Regions from separate parts of the Paenibacillus sp. FSL M7-0802 genome, predicted to be linked through region 3. Evidence: riboswitches for the same ligand, from Rfam matches in the RefSeq annotation. Region 3 holds a riboswitch; each other region holds the start of a gene.
The links. A riboswitch is a leader RNA that binds a small molecule or an ion and turns the genes downstream of it on or off. The one in region 3 is predicted to bind cobalamin.
Positions count from the first base shown of each region.

Region 1 (6,996 bases), 210 kb from region 3:
CACCTTCGGTGCAGTACCCCAATAGTTCGGATTACGCTTAAAGGTTGCATATTCATCTTGCTTGTATTCATCCAGCATCCAAGGTCCTGTACCTACAGGTTTCTTGATTCCTTTGGACGTATCTCCATCATCCGGGAACCCCGCTTCACCCAGAAAACGGAACGGGCGAACGACAGACAAATCCTGAAGCACTGGGTAGTATGGCTCTTTGAGCGTCATTCGGAAGGTGCTGTCATCTACAGCTTCAGTTTTGTCGAGAACGCCTACTATACCAAGCCAGCTGTGCGTTTTCTCATTTTTCATAATAGCGTCAAAGTTCTTTTTGACAATGGTCGCATTAAATAGCGTTCCATCCGAAAATTTCACACCTTTGCGCAGCTTAAACGTATATATTTTGCCGTCCTTGGAAATAGTCCAGGATTCAGCCAAAGCAGGCTCCAGCTTGCCTTCTTGCTTGTAGCTGACTAACGGCTCATAGACCATGGATTGTGCAAAAAGTTGGGAAGGATTGTATACGTGAGGATTCATCGTACCAATGTCACGCGGCCACGATAGCGTGATCGACTTTTCATTGGCAGCTCCGTCAGTAGAGGTGGATGCAGGGGTGTTTTCCTGCTTCGCGCAGCCCAAAACAACGGATAATAAGAGGAGCGCCACCAACATAAGGGTGGCAGTCTTGCGGTGTCGAACGGACATCAATGTATTTCCCCTTTTCTATATATGTGATAATGATTATCATAATCATATTTAGAATAGGTACCACGTTCTATTTTGTCAACAATATTCGACAAGCAATCCTCTTATTTATTTTAAATTTGTATAATATTAAATTTATGGCTTAATTCTCCAACGCTTGAAACAGAGTACGCGTGTACTCATGCTGTAACAAGTCTTCATCCCATTCCTTAAAGATTTCCACGATCTCCCCCTGAACCATGACGGCAACTCGATCACAAAACTGGCGAGTAGATTGGAGATCGTGAGTGATGAATAGGTAGGACAACTGACGTTCCATCTGCATTCTTTTGAGCATGTCCAGTACAGAAGACTGCGTTGTCGTATCCAGATTGGCGATCGATTCATCGAACAAGATAATATCCGGCTCCACCGCCAACGCTCGGGCAATACATACCCGCTGTTTTTGCCCGCCACTCAGCTGTGCTGGGTATTTTTCCAGACTGTCAGCCTCCAATCCTACCGATTCCAATAGGGACAGACAAATATCCAGCGCCTGCGCTTTTCGCTCAGGAAAATAGTTGTGGATCGGCTCCATTAAAATATCTCGAATGGTCATATGAGGATGCAATGAGGAGGACGAATCCTGTGCAACCAACTGGATTCGCTTGTACAGCTGAACGTCCTTCATCTTTTCGAAGTGTATAGGCTGATGATCCAGCCAAATCTCCCCTGAGGTCAACGACTCCAACCCTAGAATACATTGTGCCAGCGTGCTTTTGCCACTTCCACTTTCCCCCACCAGTCCAAGACATTCACCCTGTCGTAACTCCAGACTCACCTTCTTCACGGCCCGCTCGCTATCTTGCGTGCTGAACCAGCCTTTTCTCCGTTTGCGGACAGGGTATGCTTTGGTCACATTCTTCAATTCCAGCATCACTGGTGCATCCTTCCTTCCGGGCTCATCTCCAACACTCGATCTGCTATGCGGCTCATACCTTGGCGATCATGTGAAATCAACAATATGGTGAGATCAAAGTCTTCTCTCAATTGTTGCAACAATGCCAAAACCTTGTCGCGGTTGATAACATCCAACGCCGTAGTAGGCTCGTCGGCAATAAAGAGGCTCGGACCTGAGCTTAACATTGCAGCCAGCAGCACCCTTTGACACATGCCTCCGCTTAGTTCAAAAGGATATGACGACAAAATATGCTCAGGATCTGCAAACCCAACCTTGCGGAGCAGAGAGCGCAAATAGGCCTCCCGCACTGGAGTAGCGCCTCCTCTGGCTATCTCCGTGGCACGACTCAGCATCTGCCGCATCCGTGACAGCACGCCCAGTGGGTGGACTTGCTTCGGTGCAGTGTGGGATGGGGCTGCATCAGCGTGCCCCGGCTCCATCTGGTCGTGCGGCATCCAACGCCGCCCGTACAGTCTAAGCGTATCCATCAGCTGGGCGCGGACAGTCCGGATCGGATTCAACCCGCTCAGCGATTGTTGAATGAGCAGGGCAATATCCTCTCGGCGCAGCCTTTGCCAGCGCCGTTCCTGGAACGGGAGAATGTCTTCCCCGTTATAGTAGATACGCCCTTGCGTAACACCGATACCTGGCTCCAGCATGCCTGCGATTGCGTGTGCGGTCAGACTCTTGCCGCATCCGCTCGGTCCGGTCAGGGCCACAATCTCCCCTGAATATATGGAAAAGCTCACATCCCGCAGCAGTGGTTTGCTCCCACTTCCGCTTGCTCCTACGCCTGTGCGGCAGATTTCCAAATGTTCCACGTGTAACAACGGTTTTCGCCCTGCCACTTGTTCTATCGTATCCTTGCCCCCAAGGGCTATTTGATCTCCCACTATTTGGCCGCCCCCTTTTCCGAAAAGCGGTCGCCCAAAAGCTGGCAGGCAAGTACGAATAGCATAATCGCCAAGCCCGGGAAAATCATGACATGCGGAGCCACCTGAAAATATGAGGTTGCATCATGCAGCATCACGCCCCACTCTGGCTTGGGCGGCTGTACACCCAGTCCAAGAAAGGATAGCCCCGCGATCATCAGCACCACGCGTCCGATATCCCATACCGCATAAACCAACAACTGCGGCAACGTTTGTGGCAATACATAACGTCTCAGTATACGTACGTGTGAATTGCCGGATAAACGGGCATACCGAACGTAGTCCTCCTGACAGGCTTTTTGAACCAGACTACGGATATACCGGACATAGCCCGCCCACCGTACCGCAATAATCGCAAGGGTCATGTTAACAAAACCCGGGCCCAAAATGCCCACAATTGCCACCGTTAAAATAATATCAGGAAAAGCCAATACGCCATCGATTCCCCGCATGATCAGCTGATCTACACGTCCACGCACATAACCAATGAGCAACCCTATAGGCAGACTAAAGCACAGCGTAGCTACAGTAATTGCACATGCGATTAGCACGCTCGTCCGTATCCCGTAAATTAGCCGTGACAGCACATCCCGACCCAGATGATCCGTACCGAAAGGATATTTCCGACTGGGTGGTGCCAGACGGTTCAAAAGATCCACTTGAAGAGGATCATGAGGAGCGACCCATGGAGCCAATAACCCAAGCAGCACGATCAGACCAAAAAGTACGCCTCCTGCCAGCAAGCTCCCTTGAAAGGAAAGCCGTATCTTTTTCATTTTCAGCTTCCCCCTTAACGCAAACGTAGCCTCGGATCTATCGCCGTCTGGACCAAATCCACCAAACACTGAACACCTACTATTAAAAATACGGCAAAAATAACATACCCCTGAATCACCGGATAATCTCGCTGGGTAATCGCATCTATAAAATACTTACCTAACCCCGGCCATGAAAAAATGGTCTCGACGATGACATTACCTGCCAGCATAAATGATAGATTTGTACCTAGCAGTGTAATCATAGGCAGAACCGCATGCTTAAATATCTCAAAAAACAGGATATGCATACGTGAAAAGCCTCGAGCCTTCGCTGCTTTCACAAAATTCCGGTCACCCAGCTCCAGCATTTGAGCGCGCAGTACACGGGCTTGCACCGCTCCCAAACCTGCGCCAAGAGTCAGCGCTGGGAGCACTAGATGTGTCCAGTCCTCCCTTCCCATGGATGGGAGCCAGCCCAAGCGAACGGAGAATAGATAGATCAACAGAAAACCAAGCCAAAAAGAGGGAATCGACGATCCCAGCAGGGCAAACAGCCTGCCCAGACGATCCAGTGGGCCGCTGATTTTTAGCGAGGCAGCCAGTCCCAGCCCCAGCGTAAGCACCGTCATGACGGCAAAGCCCGCAGCAGCTAGCTCCACAGTAGCAGGCAGTCTGTTCCATAGTTCGGCTAGCACGGATTCCTTGGATACATACGAGGTGCCCCAATGCCCCGTGAACACATCTCGCAGCCAGTTCACATATTGAATATGAAGCGGCTCGTTTAAGCCCAGTTCCTGCCGTAGCGTCGTCAACGCCTCCTCAGAGGCAGGGACATTATGCGCGGTGAGCAAAATAGTAGCAGGGTCACCAGGAGCGAGCCGCATCAGTACAAAAGTCAGCGTGGATACAACGAATACAATGATGAGCAGCTGCGCCACACGTTCCAGTATAAAACGAATCATAGGATACGCAGCTCGTTATTCCGTAATATCAGATTGCGCTGTAATGTAGTAATACTCGATCGGATGGGGTGTAAAACCCTCCACCCCTTTTTTCACACCAAACACATTATCAGGATGCACAATGAACGACTGTGGCAAATCCGCATTGATGATATCCAGCGCTTGTAGTGTCACAGCATTACGCTGCGCTGTATCCTTCGCCAGCTTCAAGCTGTTAAGAATACTCTCTAGCGGTTTGGAACTATACCGGCTTACATTGGCTTCGCTTTTCGAAGAATAAAACATGTCCATAAAATATTGCGGCTCTCCTGTATGAGCAGTAAGCATGCTGTACATTGCAAAATCCCAATCGTTTTTGGTCAACGCCTCGTCGATATTTTCCACCTTGCGAATCTTGACCTGGATTCCCTCTTTCAGCAATTGGCTTTGGATGACCTCAGCCATAACGGAGAGCTCTGGACGCTGAGGGAAAGTCAGCAGTGTAACCTCGAACGGCTTGCCTTGCTTAGTCCATGTCCCTTGGGCGTCTTTCTGCCACCCATCCTTCGTCAACAGCTGCTCTGCCGTTCCGTTCAGCGCTTTACGCTCAACTTTACCGAAGGGAAGAATGCTCGGGAACGGACTGCTTGCTTCCGTACCGAAGCCCCTCATGACGGCGCTCACAATCGATGCGCGTGGAATCAGGCTGTCCACCACCTTACGGTTCGCCGCATCCTTGAATACTGGCGATTCCATATTGTACACGATCATATGGGTGCGCAAGGAGGGAGCCGACAGCACTTGTAGCTTGTCGTTCTTTTTCAGTACCTCTGCGTTATCAACCGGAATATCCGTCGCCACGTCCACCTCGCCGGATTGCAGCGCCATCAGGCGCGAATTCCCATCCGTAATGAACTTCATCGTCGCTTCAGCCAGTCGTGCCTTCTCGCCCCAATATCCGTCATAACGCTCTACGACCAACGATTGGTCTTTGTTGAACGCTTTGATTTTAAAGGCGCCTGTCATCGCTGGGTAGCTCTGCTCATCTTTCATCGATGCCACATCCAGTACAATCGTCGATGGATCAGCTAGATTGGACACCAGCGCCGCGTTCGGCTGGTTTGTCGTGATTTTCAAAGCCAGCGGGCCGCTTACATCAATGGACTTCACATTCAGTAAATCCTTCGCCAGATGGCTTTTCTCGATAGAGCGCAGCAAAGACGCTTTTACACCTGCTGCATCCATACTCTTTCCATCATGAAAAGTGACTTTATCCTGCAAGCTGAACGTCCAAACTGTAGGACTATCCTGCTTCCACTCCTTTGCCAGCCAAGCCACAGGCTCCAGCTTTTCATTCAAACGTACCAGTGTCTCACCTGCACCGGATCGCATCACATCCCAGCTATTATCTCCGTGCGGGTCAACGCCTGACGGTTTCCATGTATACGCCATTATCAGCTTTTTACCTGTCGCTGTTTGTTGTGCTGACGCGTTTTCACCCTTGCCGGAGCTATCCGACGTCTTATTGCTGGTACATCCCGAAAGAGCCATAACTGCCAGAAATAGCATCACCCCTGTACATATCAACCATGAACGCCTGCTACGATTGCTAATCATTCAAAGAATCCCCCTCTATCTTGTAAAATCATATAAACCTAACGCAAAACGCGAAAAAAGCATTCCGGACCACTTGATCAGCAGTCAGAAATGCTTTCATTATAAAATGTCAAAACTCACCTCGAAGCCAACTCCAAAAACATAGAAGGGATCAGATCGGTTTCAGACATTCCGTATGCAGCACGCCTAACCACCTCCCCAGCATCCCGTGGGTCTGACAGTGATGTCAAAACAGGCAGGTCTCCTGACTCCAGGCGCATCTTTCAGGCCTTCCCGGTTCTTCACAGTTCCAGTGGCTGTTCTGAAAGCTCCAGCAGTATCCTGCTGATGCCTGTATACAGTGGCGGGTCCGTGTCGGAATCTACCGAACTTCCCTTTTAAGTGAACACGCTCAACAACCATCTACATGGTCTCAACAAAACCTCGTACATAGAGTCGTCCGGCTCACACCTGTTTTCTTCCTTTATTTCTTTCCATTACGATCTTATTTTGTTGTCACAGGCTTGTCAATAAATGCTGCACAATAATTTAAATTTGAACGATGTAGCGAGAATGAAGGTGATGTCTATTCATTGCGTGCACGAAATGAACGTGCTAAAATTAGGTATATAGATAATCATCGTGTCCGTATACTAAAAAGAGTCTTCGCCGCGCCAACGGCAAAGACTCTTAGGACTTGAAAGGCTGTGGATCACCACCACGGCGCGCTGCACAACTAAATGTTAATGCAAACGAAACCCACCGTTAGGCGCCTAACCTAATTACGCGGTGGGTTTTCGCTTGTTCCGAAATTTCCGACGTAGCCAGCGATAAAGTTTACGAATACTAAACACCAGGCTTAGTAAAGTAACCATCCAACGCAACACATCGTAGCACGACACAAGGTTGACCATCGGCTTCACCCCCTTTCGGGAAGCTACACCGTGGTCCGAAAACATCCACCACTATTCAAAATCCATAAGGTAAATTATACCACGGCCTCGCCCACTACTCTAGCAAATTCCTCTAGTAAATAAATCAACTTAAGAGTTAACTTTAGCGCCACTGCACAGTCGGACAGGGTCAATATCTATATGTCCCCAGACGGCAAGGGTTTATTTATTCCTAATCAT
Region 1 covers NZ_JBBOSD010000001.1:2,985,408-2,992,403, reverse strand. The annotation lists gene nikA (nickel ABC transporter substrate-binding protein) at 1-696, opposite strand, end outside; gene MHB54_RS13950 (ABC transporter ATP-binding protein) at 839-1,615, opposite strand; gene MHB54_RS13945 (ATP-binding cassette domain-containing protein) at 1,612-2,529, opposite strand; gene nikC (nickel transporter permease) at 2,529-3,344, opposite strand; gene nikB (nickel ABC transporter permease) at 3,359-4,288, opposite strand; gene MHB54_RS13930 (ABC transporter substrate-binding protein) at 4,304-5,884, opposite strand; cobalamin riboswitch at 6,102-6,305, opposite strand; gene MHB54_RS13925 (nucleobase:cation symporter-2 family protein) at 6,996-6,996, opposite strand, start outside.
Region 1: another riboswitch for cobalamin. It lies ahead of MHB54_RS13930 (ABC transporter substrate-binding protein); the one in region 3 lies ahead of metE (5-methyltetrahydropteroyltriglutamate--homocysteine S-methyltransferase).

Region 2 (6,996 bases), 2.0 Mb from region 3:
GGTGGTGGATGAAGCATTCATTGATTTTATCCCGCTGGAACGGCGAATCTCACTACTGCCTGTGCTGGATCGTTATCCTCATGTGATTTTGATCCGGTCAATGACCAAATTTTATGCCATTCCTGGCTTGCGATTGGGCTATGCGATTGCTCATCCAGATTATATCCGGCGAATGACGGCCAAACAGGTGACCTGGAGTGTGAATGGATTGGCGTTGCTGGCTGGGGAGGCGTGTTTGAGAAGTGGGCAAGCATATGAGCACCAAACACAGGAGCTGATTGCTACGGAGCGCAACCGCCTGTTGACCGCCTTGGCGGAATGGGGCTGCGGTGTTGTTCCCGGCGAAGCCAATTACGTGCTGGCAAGGGCGCCGGGTACGTGGAGCGCATCGGCGATTCAGCAGGCGCTTGGACAACGCGGAATTCTTATACGTAGCTGTGCTATGTATCCGGGGCTGACGACGAGCCATTTTCGGATTGCGGTCAAGGATGCAGAAGCCAACGACAGGCTGCTGTCTGTATTGGGTGAAGTGCTGGAGGAGGAGCAGCGGCGTGACAGTTAGCTTGATTATCCTGGCAGCCTATCTTTTGGACAGGCTGATCGGTGACCCGAGGTGGTTGCCACATCCAGTCATCGGTATGGGACATGCCATTTCAGCATTGGAAAAAGCGATTCGCCGCCAGGCCCGAAGTGACCGGGGGTTGAAACGTGCGGGTATACTGCTTCCACTCATTGTGGCGGGAGGCTCCTTTACGCTCGCCTGGGCGCTATTGCACTTGCTTGCCTGGATTCATCCGTGGTTGTCTGTCGGCGTAGAAATGGTGCTGATTGCGACCACGATTGCTTCCAAAGGACTAAAGGACGCAGGAATGGCAGTATACCGAGCGTTGCAGGCGGATGACCTGGCTGCGGCACGGCGGGAGCTGGGCATGATAGTTGGGCGGGATACGCAACAGCTTGATGAGCCTGAGATTGTACGCGGTACCGTCGAAACGGTCGCTGAAAATATCGTGGACGCGATTATTTCCCCGCTTTTTTATGCCTTGATCGGGGGAGCACCCTTGGCGCTGGCTTATCGTGCTGTGAATACGCTCGATTCCATGGTTGGCTACAAAAATGAAAAGTATCTGCATTTAGGCTGGGCTTCAGCACGTCTGGATGATGTCGCTAACTACATTCCGGCACGCCTGACAGCGGCAATGCTTGTGGTAGCGGCGTGGATGTACAAGCGAGATGCTGCAAGAAGCTGGCGCACAGTCAAGCGAGACGCTCGTCTGCACCCAAGCCCGAACAGTGGCTTCCCGGAATCGGCTGTTGCCGGTGCACTGGGGATTCGTCTTGGAGGCTATAATGTGTATCATGGCGTGCGCTCCTTTCGTGCATACATGGGCGATTGGATACGACCGCTAGAGTCGAAAGATATACGGCATACGATCCAGCTGATGTTCGCCGTGTCCAGTATGTTTGTAGGATTGTGTTTGTTAGGAGCCGCAGGTTGTTTTGCCTTGGGATGGGTGCGGTGAGGAGTGACACACTGAATAATGATCGAGCAGGAAGTGACATGATCTTGAAACAAGATATAGCAGCAAAAAGGACAGTAGAATACGCACAAAGTCCGAACTCACAGGAGGATAAGGTGCCGTATGATGCTAAAGAAGATCTGCATTGGGACATGGAACTCGTGTTAGTTCGTCACGGCACAACCTTATGGAACAAGGAACGTCGATATCTAGGACACTCCGACTTAGGTTTGCTACCGGGAGCAGAGCAGGAATTAAAGCCTTTGCAAGAAAAATTGCAAGGGCAGTCCTTTGCTCGAATCTATTGCAGCGATTTAATGCGATGTCGCCAGACCTTGCAGATCATTGTGCCGGAATCAGAATTGACGTCTGGAGGTTCCCTATCTACTATGTCTCCTATGATGGAACCACGTCTGCGAGAGCTTCATTTTGGTGAGTGGGATGGAAAAACGTATGACATGCTCAAGGATGTGTCGTTGTATCGCGCTTGGATTGATGAGCCGCAACGGATAACCCCTCCTGGAGGAGAGTCTTGGGCAGATTTTGTGAATCGTCTACGGAAATTTCTTGACTCTCTGTATGAATGGCGTGTTGCTATGGAAGTTCAACCCATGGATTTGACTGCTGCGCCACCCTCTGTTTTGGTCGTTACGCATGGTGGCGTAATTCGTCAGTTAGCTTGCATGCTGATACCGGGCCATGATTTTTGGAGTTTGAATCCGAAGCCGGGAGAAGCATTTAGGATTCAATTGAGGCTGGCAGGACGGCACAATTACATAGCAGAAATGCTTCCTCATTAGGTTAGACACCAGCGGATAAAGAGGCTGTTTGGGTTGTAAGCCGCCTCTTTTTAACCTATAATCATCAAGTAAAAGAACGGCTTGACTACCACTACATCAAATATCCAGCAGACGAGGTCGGCGCAGCGTGATGAAACTATGGTTTCCCTTGCCTGCGCTGTTAAAAGGGAAGTCGGTGTGAGTCCGGCGCGGTCCCGCCACTGTAAATGGAAACATGCCCGTTAGTCCTGCTTTATGTGCTACTAAGCATATGAAAGAATTTCAGGACATGCATTTTACCATAAGTCAGGATACCTGCCCGTCCGCCTGTCACCATAATCCTTCGAGGAAAGGATGACGTGTTCGCAGTGACTGTCCATGCGGAAAGAAGCTGCCGCCTGCGCACGATCTGCGCTAACGTGACCCCTGTGTCCTGATATGAGGATGCGGGGTTTTTTTGATAGGAAAAGAAGGCTGGATTTAGAAGATATCTGATGATGTTCAAGTAACGCTCTTAACGATTTTTTATGAAGGGGTGCAAATCATGGCAGGAAAAAAAATAAAGGTTTGGACAACAGGTCTATTGGTTCTGATTTTGGCAGTTGTGCTGAGTGCATGTGGAGCTAATGGGAAAAATGCTGAAAATAAAGAGAACCAGAATTCTTCACAGCAGCCGGGACAGACCGTAACCGCACAAGAGCCTCCGGGCAAAACAGTTTACCCACTCACGGTTAAGGATACAACAGGACAGGAATTTACATTCAAAAAAGCGCCGGATAAAATCGTTTCCGTCTCCCCGGCAGAAACCGAGGCGCTGTTCGCCATCGGGCTGGATAAGGAAATTGTTGGCGTCTCCGACTACTCTGATTACCCGGAAGCAGCTACGAAAAAGCCTAAAGTGGGCGGTATTATGAAACCGAACGAAGAGGCGATCATTGCTGCTAACCCGGAAGTCGTTTTTGCAGGGATATCACTTAGTGAACAGGCTACGACCAAGCTGCGCGACATGGGAATTATGATTTTTAAAACGGAACCGAAGACAGTTGAAGATGTCATGGCTAACATCGAATTGTATGGGAAAATCACCGATCATCAGAAAGAAGCGAGAGCGGTGACTGACAAGATGAGAGCAGATGTAGCTGAAGTGAAAGAAGGAATTAAAAATATCGGTAAAGGTCAGAAGCTGCGGGTATACGTCGAGTTTTCACCAGGCTGGACAGTTGGTAAAGGCGAGTTTATGGACGAGCTGATCACGTTAGCGGGCGGCGAAAATGTAGGTGCCACGCAGAAGGGGTGGTACCAAATTAGTGAGGAAAATATTATTGCTGCGAACCCTGACGTGATTTTGTACAGCAAAAGTGTCAAGGACGACAAAACTGGTCAAACGCTCGGCGAAATCATTAAAGCTCGCAGTGGATGGGATCAAATATCGGCTGTTCGCCACAACCGGGTATTTGCCGTGGATGATAATTTGATTAGTCGTCCGGGTCCACGCGTAACGGAAGGTCTCAAGGAAGTGGCCAAGGGCGTGTATCCTGAAATTTTCAAATGAACCGTAAACTGATCGGCTTTGGAGGAACAGGTCTTGTCCTGCTGTTACTGACGCTACTGCTCTGTCTTGGCATCGGCTCGGCCAAGCTTCCGGTCAGCCAGATCACGGGCATTCTGGTTAACCACCTTCCATGGTTAGGCGATACGTTTACACCGGATTGGAATACATCCTCAGAGCAGATTATTTTGAAGGTTAGATTGCCACGAGTGTTACTGGGAATGTTGGTAGGAGCAGCGCTGGCGCTGGCTGGAGCCGGATTTCAGGGTGTGCTGCGTAATCCTTTGGCTGATCCGTATACACTGGGGGTATCCTCGGGGGCTTCGGTAGGAGCGGCAGTACTGATTTATTGGGGCCTTCAATTTTCATTTGTTGGCATATGGACGCTGCCGTTAGTGGCATTTACGACCGGAATGCTGACGCTGTGGATGGTGCTGACGTTGGCACGGGAAGGTAGAAAAATCCCGACACAAAGTCTCATTTTGTCGGGTGTGGTGATGCAATCCTTTCTGGGGGCGGTTGTTTCCTTTCTGACAGCCATGTCGAAGGAGACGGTCAATGAAATATTGTACTGGACGATGGGAAGTCTTAGTCTGCGCGGTTGGTCATATACAGGAATCCTTTTACCTTATGTGGTCATAGGACTGGTATTTCTATGGAACCGGGCACGTGTGCTGAATATTTTGGCTTTGGGTGAACGTCAGGCGGCTCACATGGGAGTTCATGTAGATGCGACGAAGCTATCTGTTCTGATCATTTCCACGCTGCTGACAGCAGCCGCTGTCTCGGTATGTGGAGTGATTGGCTTTGTGGGACTCGTTGTACCGCATATCATTCGTCTGGTGACAGGGCCTGATTACCGGATGATTGTTCCATTATCTGCGCTCGGTGGAGCTATTTTTATGGCTTGGGCAGATACGGCGGCTCGCACGTTGTTAGCCCCCACGGAAATTCCTCTGGGCGTGATGACGGCCTTTGTTGGGGCACCGTTCTTCGCATATCTCCTGTACCGGAACAAGAAACTGCGCAGGGGGGAAATGCTGTGACAGAACAAAGTGAATCACAGAAGGTACGTGATCGGGCGTTAGAGGTATCGGGTCTAACACGTGCCTATGGAGAGTTCCATGCGTTAAAGAATATAAGCTGGAGCGTCGACGAAGGAACTTGGTGGGGGATTATTGGTCCGAACGGCAGTGGAAAATCCACCTTGCTGCATTTGCTTTCCGGTGTAGATCAGCCAACTTCGGGAAACGTTCATATCTATGGCAAAAAGGTCGGTAGCTACAGCAGAAAAGAGCTTTCCCGACTCATAGCCGTACTCCAACAGGAAGGGCTTCCTCCAGTGGGATACACCGTCAGGGAAGTCGTAGAAATGGGACGTTTTCCTCATCAGGACTGGCTAGGCAGGGAAAAGGGTGTTGATGTGGAGGCGATCACGGATCGCGTGCTAGAGCGATTGGGTCTTACCACGCTGGCGGACAGAGCATTGGACCGCTTGAGTGGGGGACAGCGACAGCGTGTAGCTTTGGCAAAAGTAATGGTGCAGGAGCCACGAATATTGCTGCTGGACGAGCCTACGACCTATCTGGACTTGCGCTATCAGCTTGAATTTATGGAACTGCTGGCAGATTGGCGCCAAGAAACGGGTGTGACGATTATTGCGGTCTTGCATGATCTTAACTTGACAGCCCAATTTTGCGAAGATTTGCTTGTACTCAAGGATGGAATGGTTGAAGGATTGGGAGCTTCATCGAAGTTATTAACCGAGGATCGGATTCGACGAGTATACGGTGTTGAGCCTGTGATGCTTCCGCATCCCGATAGCGGTGTGCCGCAGCTCTTGCTGCGCAGGAGTGCTTCGGATACAGCAGATTAAATAAACGATGAAACACACTTAAAAAGAGCAGGGAGTGGAAGTTATGAACAACAAGCTGCGTCAGCTGATCGATAGCATTGCCCAGCCGGATGTGGTGGCGGCCTCGGCAGCTTCAGCCCATTTGGACCAATTAACAAAGCCACCGGGAAGTCTTGGAAAGTTGGAAAGTGTGGCCATCAAGCTAGCAGGAATTACAGGAGTGGACAAGCCTGAATTTGATCGTAAAACGGTTATGGTCATGGCTGCGGATCACGGGGTGTGTGAAGAGGGAGTCAGTGCCTTTCCGGCTGAGGTTACACAGCAAATGCTGTATAACATGCTGTCAGGTGGCGCGGCAATTAATGTGCTGGCACGCCATGCGGGCGCAGATGTCAAGGTGGTAGATGTTGGCGTGAATGCGGATGTCGCTCACGCGAATCTGGTGGACCGTAAGGTACGCATGGGTACTTCGAATATAGCTAAAGGGCCAGCGATGCTGCGTACAGAAGCGGAACAGGCGGTTTTGGCCGGAGCAGAAGCCGTAGCAGAAGCGGTCAAAGGTGGCACACGGCTATTCGTTACCGGAGAGCTGGGCATCGGGAATACGACAGCCAGCGCTGCGGTCGTATGTGCTCTCACCGGACTGGAGCCGGAAGTTATCGTAGGCCGGGGGACGGGTGTAGATATGGCTGGGCTTACCCGTAAAATATCGGTTGTCTGCCGCGCATTGGACGTGAACCAGCCAGATGCAAATGATGCGCTCGACGTGCTCACTAAGGTCGGCGGTCTGGAGATTGCCGCCTTGGCAGGAGTCATCCTCGGGGCAGCCGCACATCGCTGTCCAGTCGTGTTGGACGGCTTTATTTCAGGCGCAGCCGCCCTCGCAGCGCGTGCACTTGCGCCTGCTAGCGCTGCGTACATGCTCGCTTCGCACGCCTCGGACGAGCGCGGGCACGCGGCGGTGCTCCGCCAGCTCAAGCTGGAGCCCATGCTTTATTTGGACATGCGGCTCGGGGAGGGCACAGGCGGTGCGCTTAGCTTGCACCTGATTGATGCGGCGTGCCGCATTATGCGCGAAATGGCGACCTTTGCCGATGCAGGCGTATCGGACGGTCAGGGAGCCGCGCAGCGATGAAAGCGCTCGTGACTGGCGGGGCACGCAGCGGGAAAAGCGGCTTTGCCGAGCGATTATGCATGTCGCGCGCGCCTGGCGCCTGCTACATTGCAACGGCACAAGCCTATGACATGGAGATGAAGGAGCGCATCGCCCTTCATCGGGTCCAGCGCGAGTCT
Region 2 covers NZ_JBBOSD010000001.1:1,191,397-1,198,392, reverse strand. The annotation lists gene cobD (threonine-phosphate decarboxylase CobD) at 1-562, shown strand, start outside; gene cbiB (adenosylcobinamide-phosphate synthase CbiB) at 552-1,523, shown strand; gene MHB54_RS06010 (histidine phosphatase family protein) at 1,562-2,320, shown strand; cobalamin riboswitch at 2,443-2,636, shown strand; gene MHB54_RS06005 (ABC transporter substrate-binding protein) at 2,844-3,851, shown strand; gene MHB54_RS06000 (FecCD family ABC transporter permease) at 3,848-4,894, shown strand; gene MHB54_RS05995 (ABC transporter ATP-binding protein) at 4,891-5,724, shown strand; gene cobT (nicotinate-nucleotide--dimethylbenzimidazole phosphoribosyltransferase) at 5,768-6,838, shown strand; gene cobU (bifunctional adenosylcobinamide kinase/adenosylcobinamide-phosphate guanylyltransferase) at 6,835-6,996, shown strand, end outside.
Region 2: another riboswitch for cobalamin. It lies ahead of MHB54_RS06005 (ABC transporter substrate-binding protein); the one in region 3 lies ahead of metE (5-methyltetrahydropteroyltriglutamate--homocysteine S-methyltransferase).

Region 3 (6,996 bases):
TAAAAAGCACTTTTATGAAAGCGTTTTAATATATCATAGCTAAAAAGGAGTACCCCGGCAACAATACCGAAAACATCCTATACTGTTTGAAAGAGAGACCGCAGCATAAAGACAAAAAAAGTTGTATTTTACCTTCAATATACAAAGCTAAAAATAATATTTTTTGGTATAATCAGGATATATCACTGAAGGAGGAAGCGCTAATGAAAAATACCGGAATGACAAGGCCTCTGGATCAATTGGGGCGGATTGTACTCCCTAAGGAAATGCGCACTACAATGGATATCAATATCGGTGATTCACTTGAATTTTTCGTAGATGAAGAAGGGTTTGTACTAAGAAAATACACCGGTGTCTCCTGCAAATTTTGCGGCGCAGTGGATCATTTAACTTATTTTCGCGACAGCTTTATTTGCGCAGAGTGCATCCAGGTATTAAAGACCGATGAAAATGTGCATGCCACAAGCACCGATGCTATCCAGGCTCAAGAAGATTCTAAGCCGACCCGAACCAATACAACCTGGCAACCCAAGCAATCTAGAGTGCAGCAAGGTGAAATGGTAAAAAAGCTACGCAAGCTGATTCAGGAACACCCGAATCTGCCACAAAAAGTATATGCCGAAATGCTAGATATTTCCCAAGGCCGGGTGTCCCAGTTGAAAAAGCTACTCTAAACCTTCCCAAAACAATATCCCAAGATCATATACTATGTACTCGCAAGCCTATCATTTTCATCGCAACTACGATGGCCAGATATAGAGTAAGATACATATCCGTGGATGTGTCCCTTACTCTGTATCTGGCTTTTTTATACCGCCCACTCCTATCAATGTGACAATAGTCACATACTCTCAATGTTTACGTATATACAATATATAGATCGAAACAATTGGTTAACACAAGATATCATCAATATGTTGTTTTTGTGAAAAATATATATATTTTACTATATGGAGGGTTTTACGATGAAGGTGCTGGAGGAACATCAATTATACGACATCGGCGAGCGGGTCATTGGGGCACAAGATCTGGACATGCTGCGGGAGAATGCGAATTTGAATGGAGAATCGTTCAGCGGCAAAATGAGCAAGCTTGGGTCCGAGTATGCCAAATGGTATGCGCGCCTGCGGGTACTTCCGCCTGAACTGACGAACGCGATTGACCACGGATATGTATATGTTCACGATTTGGACCAATATGCGCTCGGAACTACAAATTGTATCTTTATCCCGTTTGGTCGTTTACTGCGAGACGGCTTCAATACAGGCAACGGCTCTGTGCGCACACCGCAAACGATTATGTCCGCTATGGCACTGGTCGCCATTATTTTCCAATCTCAGCAAAATAGCCAATTCGGAGGTGTCTCCGCCAATAAAATAGATTGGGACCTTGCCCCATACGTTGCCCGGTCCTTCCGCAAGCATCTGCGCAAGGGACTTCGGTTGTTCGAGGAAGAGATAGAATCCCATCTGTCTGACGACGAACTACATATGGCCAATCCCCATTTGCAAGAAGTCTGCCCTCGTTCATACGCATTCGCACGCGAAGAAACGGAAACGGAAACCCGGCAGGCTGCTGAATCGCTCATTCATAACCTGAACACCATGAGCAGTCGGGCGGGTGGACAGATTCCATTCACTTCACTGAATTACGGAATGTGCACGTCTGCTGAAGGACGGCTTGTTACTCAATCGCTGCTGGAGGCCACTATTCGCGGCTTGGGCAGCGGGGAAACTCCTATTTTTCCGCAGCATATTTTCCAATGCAAAGAGGGAATCAACCAGGCAGAAGGCGACATCAATTATGATTTGTTCTTACGGGCAGTAGAATGCTCTAGCAGACGGATGTATCCCAATTTTGTGAATGTGGATGCCACCTTCAACTTGCCTTTTTACCGTGCTGATGACCCGGATACCATTATAGCGACAATGGGTTGCCGTACCCGCACCATTTCTGACCGTTTCGGTAGAAACCGGCAGAGTGGCAAGGGAAATCTCTCCTTCAATACCATTAATCTGGTGCGGCTTGGCATTGAGTATGGTATTTGCACAGGCAAACGCCTGACACCTGACCGTGATCGCTTTGATGCGAGACTGGAAGAAGTTATGCGCATTGCGGTGGATGGCCTAATCCATCGCTATCAAATCCAGACCAGCCAACCGGCCAAAGCCTCGGACTTTATGATGCGCGAAGGGGTATGGGAAGGTGGAGAACAACTGGCGCCAGATGATAAGGTGGGAAGCGTACTAAAGCACGGTACGCTTTCGATCGGGTTCATCGGGCTGGCTGAGTGCATGAAGGCACTATACGGGAAACACCACGGGGAGGATGATTTCGTATACCGCGAGGCACAGCGAATCATCACTTCCATGCGCGTGTATTGCGATCGAATGAGTGAATATCACAATTTAAATATTACATTGTTCGCTACGCCTGCCGAAGGTCTGTCGGGCAAGTTCACATTGCTGGATCAACGTGATTTCGGGATTATCCCTGAGGTAAATGATCGAGAATATTACACGAATTCTTTTCATATTCCCGTGTATTATACGCTCCCGGCTGCTCGTAAAATCAGCTTGGAAGCTCCGTTCCATAACCTCTGCAACGCTGGTGCGATTTCATACATCGAGCTGGATGGTAACGCGCGGAATAACCCGGATGCGTTTCTTAAAATTGTTCAGTACGCGCTGCATCAGAACATCGGCTATTTCTCTATCAACCACCCGGTGGATCGTTGTACGGAATGTGGTTATGAAGGGATTATCGGGACAAGCTGCCCCCAATGCGGCACAGATGAGGAGCATACACACTTTCAGCGCTTACGTCGGGTAACCGGATATCTGACAGGAGATTATACCGTTCGCTTTAATGCTGCAAAACAGGCAGAAGTTCGAGACCGGGTGAAACATAAGTGAATTTGTGTGGCTACATTCCGGAATCTCTGAACGAAGGATACGGCCTGCGCACTGTCGTGTTTATTAGCGGTTGCCGTCATGCCTGTCCCGGATGCTTTAATCCAGCGTCGTGGAGCTTCCGTGCAGGTGAGCCATTTACACCCCAACGACAACAGGAAGTCATTCGTGACATCATGGATAATCCGTTGTTGGACGGACTGACTCTCTGCGGGGGAGATCCGTTTTTCTCAGCAGCAGAATGCTCGCAATTTGTGCGTGACTTCCGCGAGGCCTGTCCCGACCGAACCGTGTGGGCTTATACTGGCTTTGTCTATGAAGATTTACTCACAGATCAGGAGCGACAGGAGCTAGCGCTTTTGTGCGATGTGATTGTGGATGGTCGTTTTGTAGAACAGCAAAAGGACCTGACCCTTCCCTTCCGGGGCAGTCGCAACCAGCGTCTGGTAGATGTAAAAGCCAGTATTCAGGCAGGCTATACCGTTTCATTGGCTTAACGCGAAGTTTACCCGGCAAGATGCTATATATCTAAGACAAGTCCCCATCATGGGTAAGGCTTGTCTTTTTTTCATATAGCTAACTGTTTCCATTGGAGTTTCTATTGCGCATCCTGTAAGTTTCACTTATGATGGTGAACAAGTATACGAGTGCATAATTATTCGTCATACCTTAACCGCATAGCTTGGAGATAGGTGTCTGTTCTATTCAGATCAGGCTTAAAAGGGAAGCCGGTGCAAATCCGGCACGGTCCCGCCACTGTAAACGGGGAACTTTCAGCTGTTCATATATCCACTGGTCCACAGACCGGGAAGGAATGCTGAGAGTCATGATCCGTAAGTCAGGAGACCTGCCTATTTTAACAACATCGCAAGTACCTACGGAAGATAGGGAGGTGTTAAGAGCAGTCGCCGTATTTTTGATTTTTTAATCACGGAGGCATTCTTTCCCCTACTTATTTTTAACTCTGGGGGAAGAATGCCTTTTTTGGTACGTAAAAATAAAACAGCTACCCACTAGGAGGAAAAGTACATGTCCATTATTGAATGGCCTGAATTGTCCGGCTTGATTAGCAGTAATCTGGGATATCCGCGTATCGGCGAAAACCGGGAATGGAAGAAAGCACTGGAACGCTTCTGGAACGGCAGCATTAACGAAAGCGAACTGCAGACGGAGATGAAAAGATTACGGTTGGAGCATCTGAGCAAGCAGCGTGACAAGGGGATTGATCGCATTCCTGTCGGAGACTTCTCCTATTACGATCACATGCTGGATACATCTGTAATGTTCGGTCTGGTACCCGAACGGTTCAACCATCGTCCCGCAGGTCCGGTTCCTCTGTCCGTGTATTTTGGGATCGCTCGTGGACAGAAGGGAGCAACCGCCAGTGAAATGACCAAATGGATGAATACCAATTATCACTACATCGTTCCTGAATTGGCAAACGCAGTCCCGGTGTTCACTGAAAATAAACCCTTACAGGCTTATCGTGAAGCAAAACAAGAGCTAGGCATTGATGGGAAACCGGTCCTCATCGGCCCCTATTCATTCGTTACCTTATCCAAAGGCTATGATCGTAAGGATTTGGCCGCCATCGTACGAAGCTTCCTGCCACTGTACACCCGTATCCTGTCTGAACTAGCGGCAGAAGGCGTTCAGTGGGTCCAAATCGATGAACCTGTCCTGACCACCTCATTCCCGGCAGAGGATTTGGACATTATTCAGGAAGTCTATGAAGCTTTGACTCAAGCTGCGCCCTCCTTGAATATAATGCTGCAAACCTACTTTGGCAGCCTGGACCATTATGAGCGTCTGTCCGCACTTCCGGTACAGGGATTGGGTCTTGATTTTGTGTATGATGATGGCGAAAATCTTCAGCATATATTGCAGCATGGCTTCCCTAAAGGAAAAACGCTGGGCGCTGGGGTTATTGACGGGCGCAATATATGGCGAAGCGACCTGAACGCTGTGGCTGCCCTGCTGGGTCAGTTAGCAGAACAAACCACTGCCGCACAGCTTATCGTACAGCCATCATGCAGTCTGCTGCATGTGCCAGTCAGTCTGGAGGCAGAGCACAAGCTGGACAAGGAGCTGGTGCAAGCGCTGGCCTTTGCCGATGAAAAGCTGGAGGAAATCGCCGTCCTGACGGCTGCACTTGGCAAACACGATCCTTCCGCACTCGCCAAGCTTGAGCAAAGTGCGGATGCGGTAGCCCGTTTCAACAGTTCAGCGGCACGCGTACAGACAGCTGCCGATCTGGCCGACCTGTTGGCAAAAGAGCCTCTGTCACGCAGCGTTCCTTTCGCCGAGCGTCGTGAGATTCAGCAAAATAAGCTGAAGTTGCCTCCACTGCCTACGACGACCATTGGTAGCTTCCCGCAAACCGCCGAGATCCGCAAGGCCCGCCTGCACTATCGCAAAGGAGAATGGTCAGCCGAGCAATACCGGGCGTTCATCCAACAGCAAATTAAGGAATGGATTGATATTCAAGAGGACATTGGCATTGACGTGCTTGTTCATGGAGAATTTGAGCGGACCGATATGGTTGAATTTTTTGGCGAAAAGCTGAACGGCTTTGCTTTTACGCAAAACGGATGGGTGCAGTCCTACGGCTCCCGCTGTGTTAAACCGCCGATTATATACGGAGACGTTTCCTTCGATCAGCCCATGACCGTGGAAGAAACGGCATTCGCCCAATCGTTAACTTCCAAGCCTGTTAAGGGAATGCTTACAGGCCCTGTGACCATTTTGAACTGGTCTTTTGAACGTAACGATATTCCTCGTAGTCAAGTTGCTTTACAGTTGGCTCTGGCATTACGGGCAGAGGTAGAGGCACTGGAACAAGCGGGCATCGGCATGATTCAGGTCGATGAGCCTGCAATTCGTGAAGGGCTTCCACTGAAAAAAGAACAACAGCAAGCCTATCTGGACTGGGCGGTTCAAGCCTTCCTTGTGACCACGGCCACCGTTGAACCTGCGACCCAAATCCATACGCACATGTGCTATTCCGAATTTCAGCATATGATTCAGTCCATCTCCGATATGGATGCCGACGTCATATCTATTGAAACTTCGCGAAGTCACGGAGAACTGATTGTCAGCTTTGAAGATCAGGTATACGACAAGGGCATCGGTCTGGGCGTGTACGATATCCACAGTCCGCGCATCCCCGATGTATCTGAAATGCTAAGCATGATCCAGCGTGCTCTGCGCGTACTGCCATCAGATTTGTTCTGGGTTAATCCGGACTGTGGTCTGAAAACCCGCACCAAGGAGGAATCTATCGCCGCCTTGCGACTAATGGTACAAGCGGCTCAAGCAGCCCGGGCTGCATTGGCTGTATCCAACTAATCTTTTTATCGTATCGAATCGCACCATCATTTCACCATATCCTATTCCCCTTTCCGGCCCTTTTTGGTAAAAGCCGGGAAGGGGGATTTATTCTAGGTCATATAATGTATAAACGCCTTGAATATGCTCCATTTTCATCTGCTTCATATGTACGCCTAAGCCATGTTCTTGATCCCAGGAGCAACTAAAATTCAAATACAGTTCATCCTTTGCCGATGAGTCGGAAATCAGTATAGACACAAGCTGTATTCGATCCAGCAATTGTTCCGGCCGCTCCACATAAGGCGCATATTCATCTGGGTCCTCTCCCCATATACTGTAAGCATTCCGGTACTTTTCCACTATGCCAGCATAATGATGGTGTATGGACTCCAACACTTGAGGATGAATAGCTGACGAATATTCCATATACTGCTCCCATGTGTTTTTTTGCAACTGTGTAGGTTCTTCTATAGTCTGTGCCTGTTCTTCGGAGTCAGCCCCCACGATAAATTCGACTTCTACTTCCGAGGGCTGCCCGCAAAAATTAAGATGTACTACACCACGCAGAACAATCTCCTCAGATACATCCCAAGACTCATCATCCTGTTCCAGTTCCATATACCAATTTTTCCAATCCACCCTTTACCCACCTCTTCATAAAAAGTAATATTTAACCCTATTGAATACTTTACAATCTATCATTTTAATGAATGAAATTAAAGTAGCATCCTATTTGTGCTTCCAGCCATATTTC
Region 3 covers NZ_JBBOSD010000001.1:3,198,763-3,205,758, reverse strand. The annotation lists gene MHB54_RS14900 (AbrB/MazE/SpoVT family DNA-binding domain-containing protein) at 204-674, shown strand; gene MHB54_RS14895 (anaerobic ribonucleoside triphosphate reductase) at 966-2,915, shown strand; gene nrdG (anaerobic ribonucleoside-triphosphate reductase activating protein) at 2,912-3,409, shown strand; cobalamin riboswitch at 3,586-3,781, shown strand; gene metE (5-methyltetrahydropteroyltriglutamate--homocysteine S-methyltransferase) at 3,942-6,260, shown strand; gene MHB54_RS14880 (DUF6985 domain-containing protein) at 6,348-6,881, opposite strand.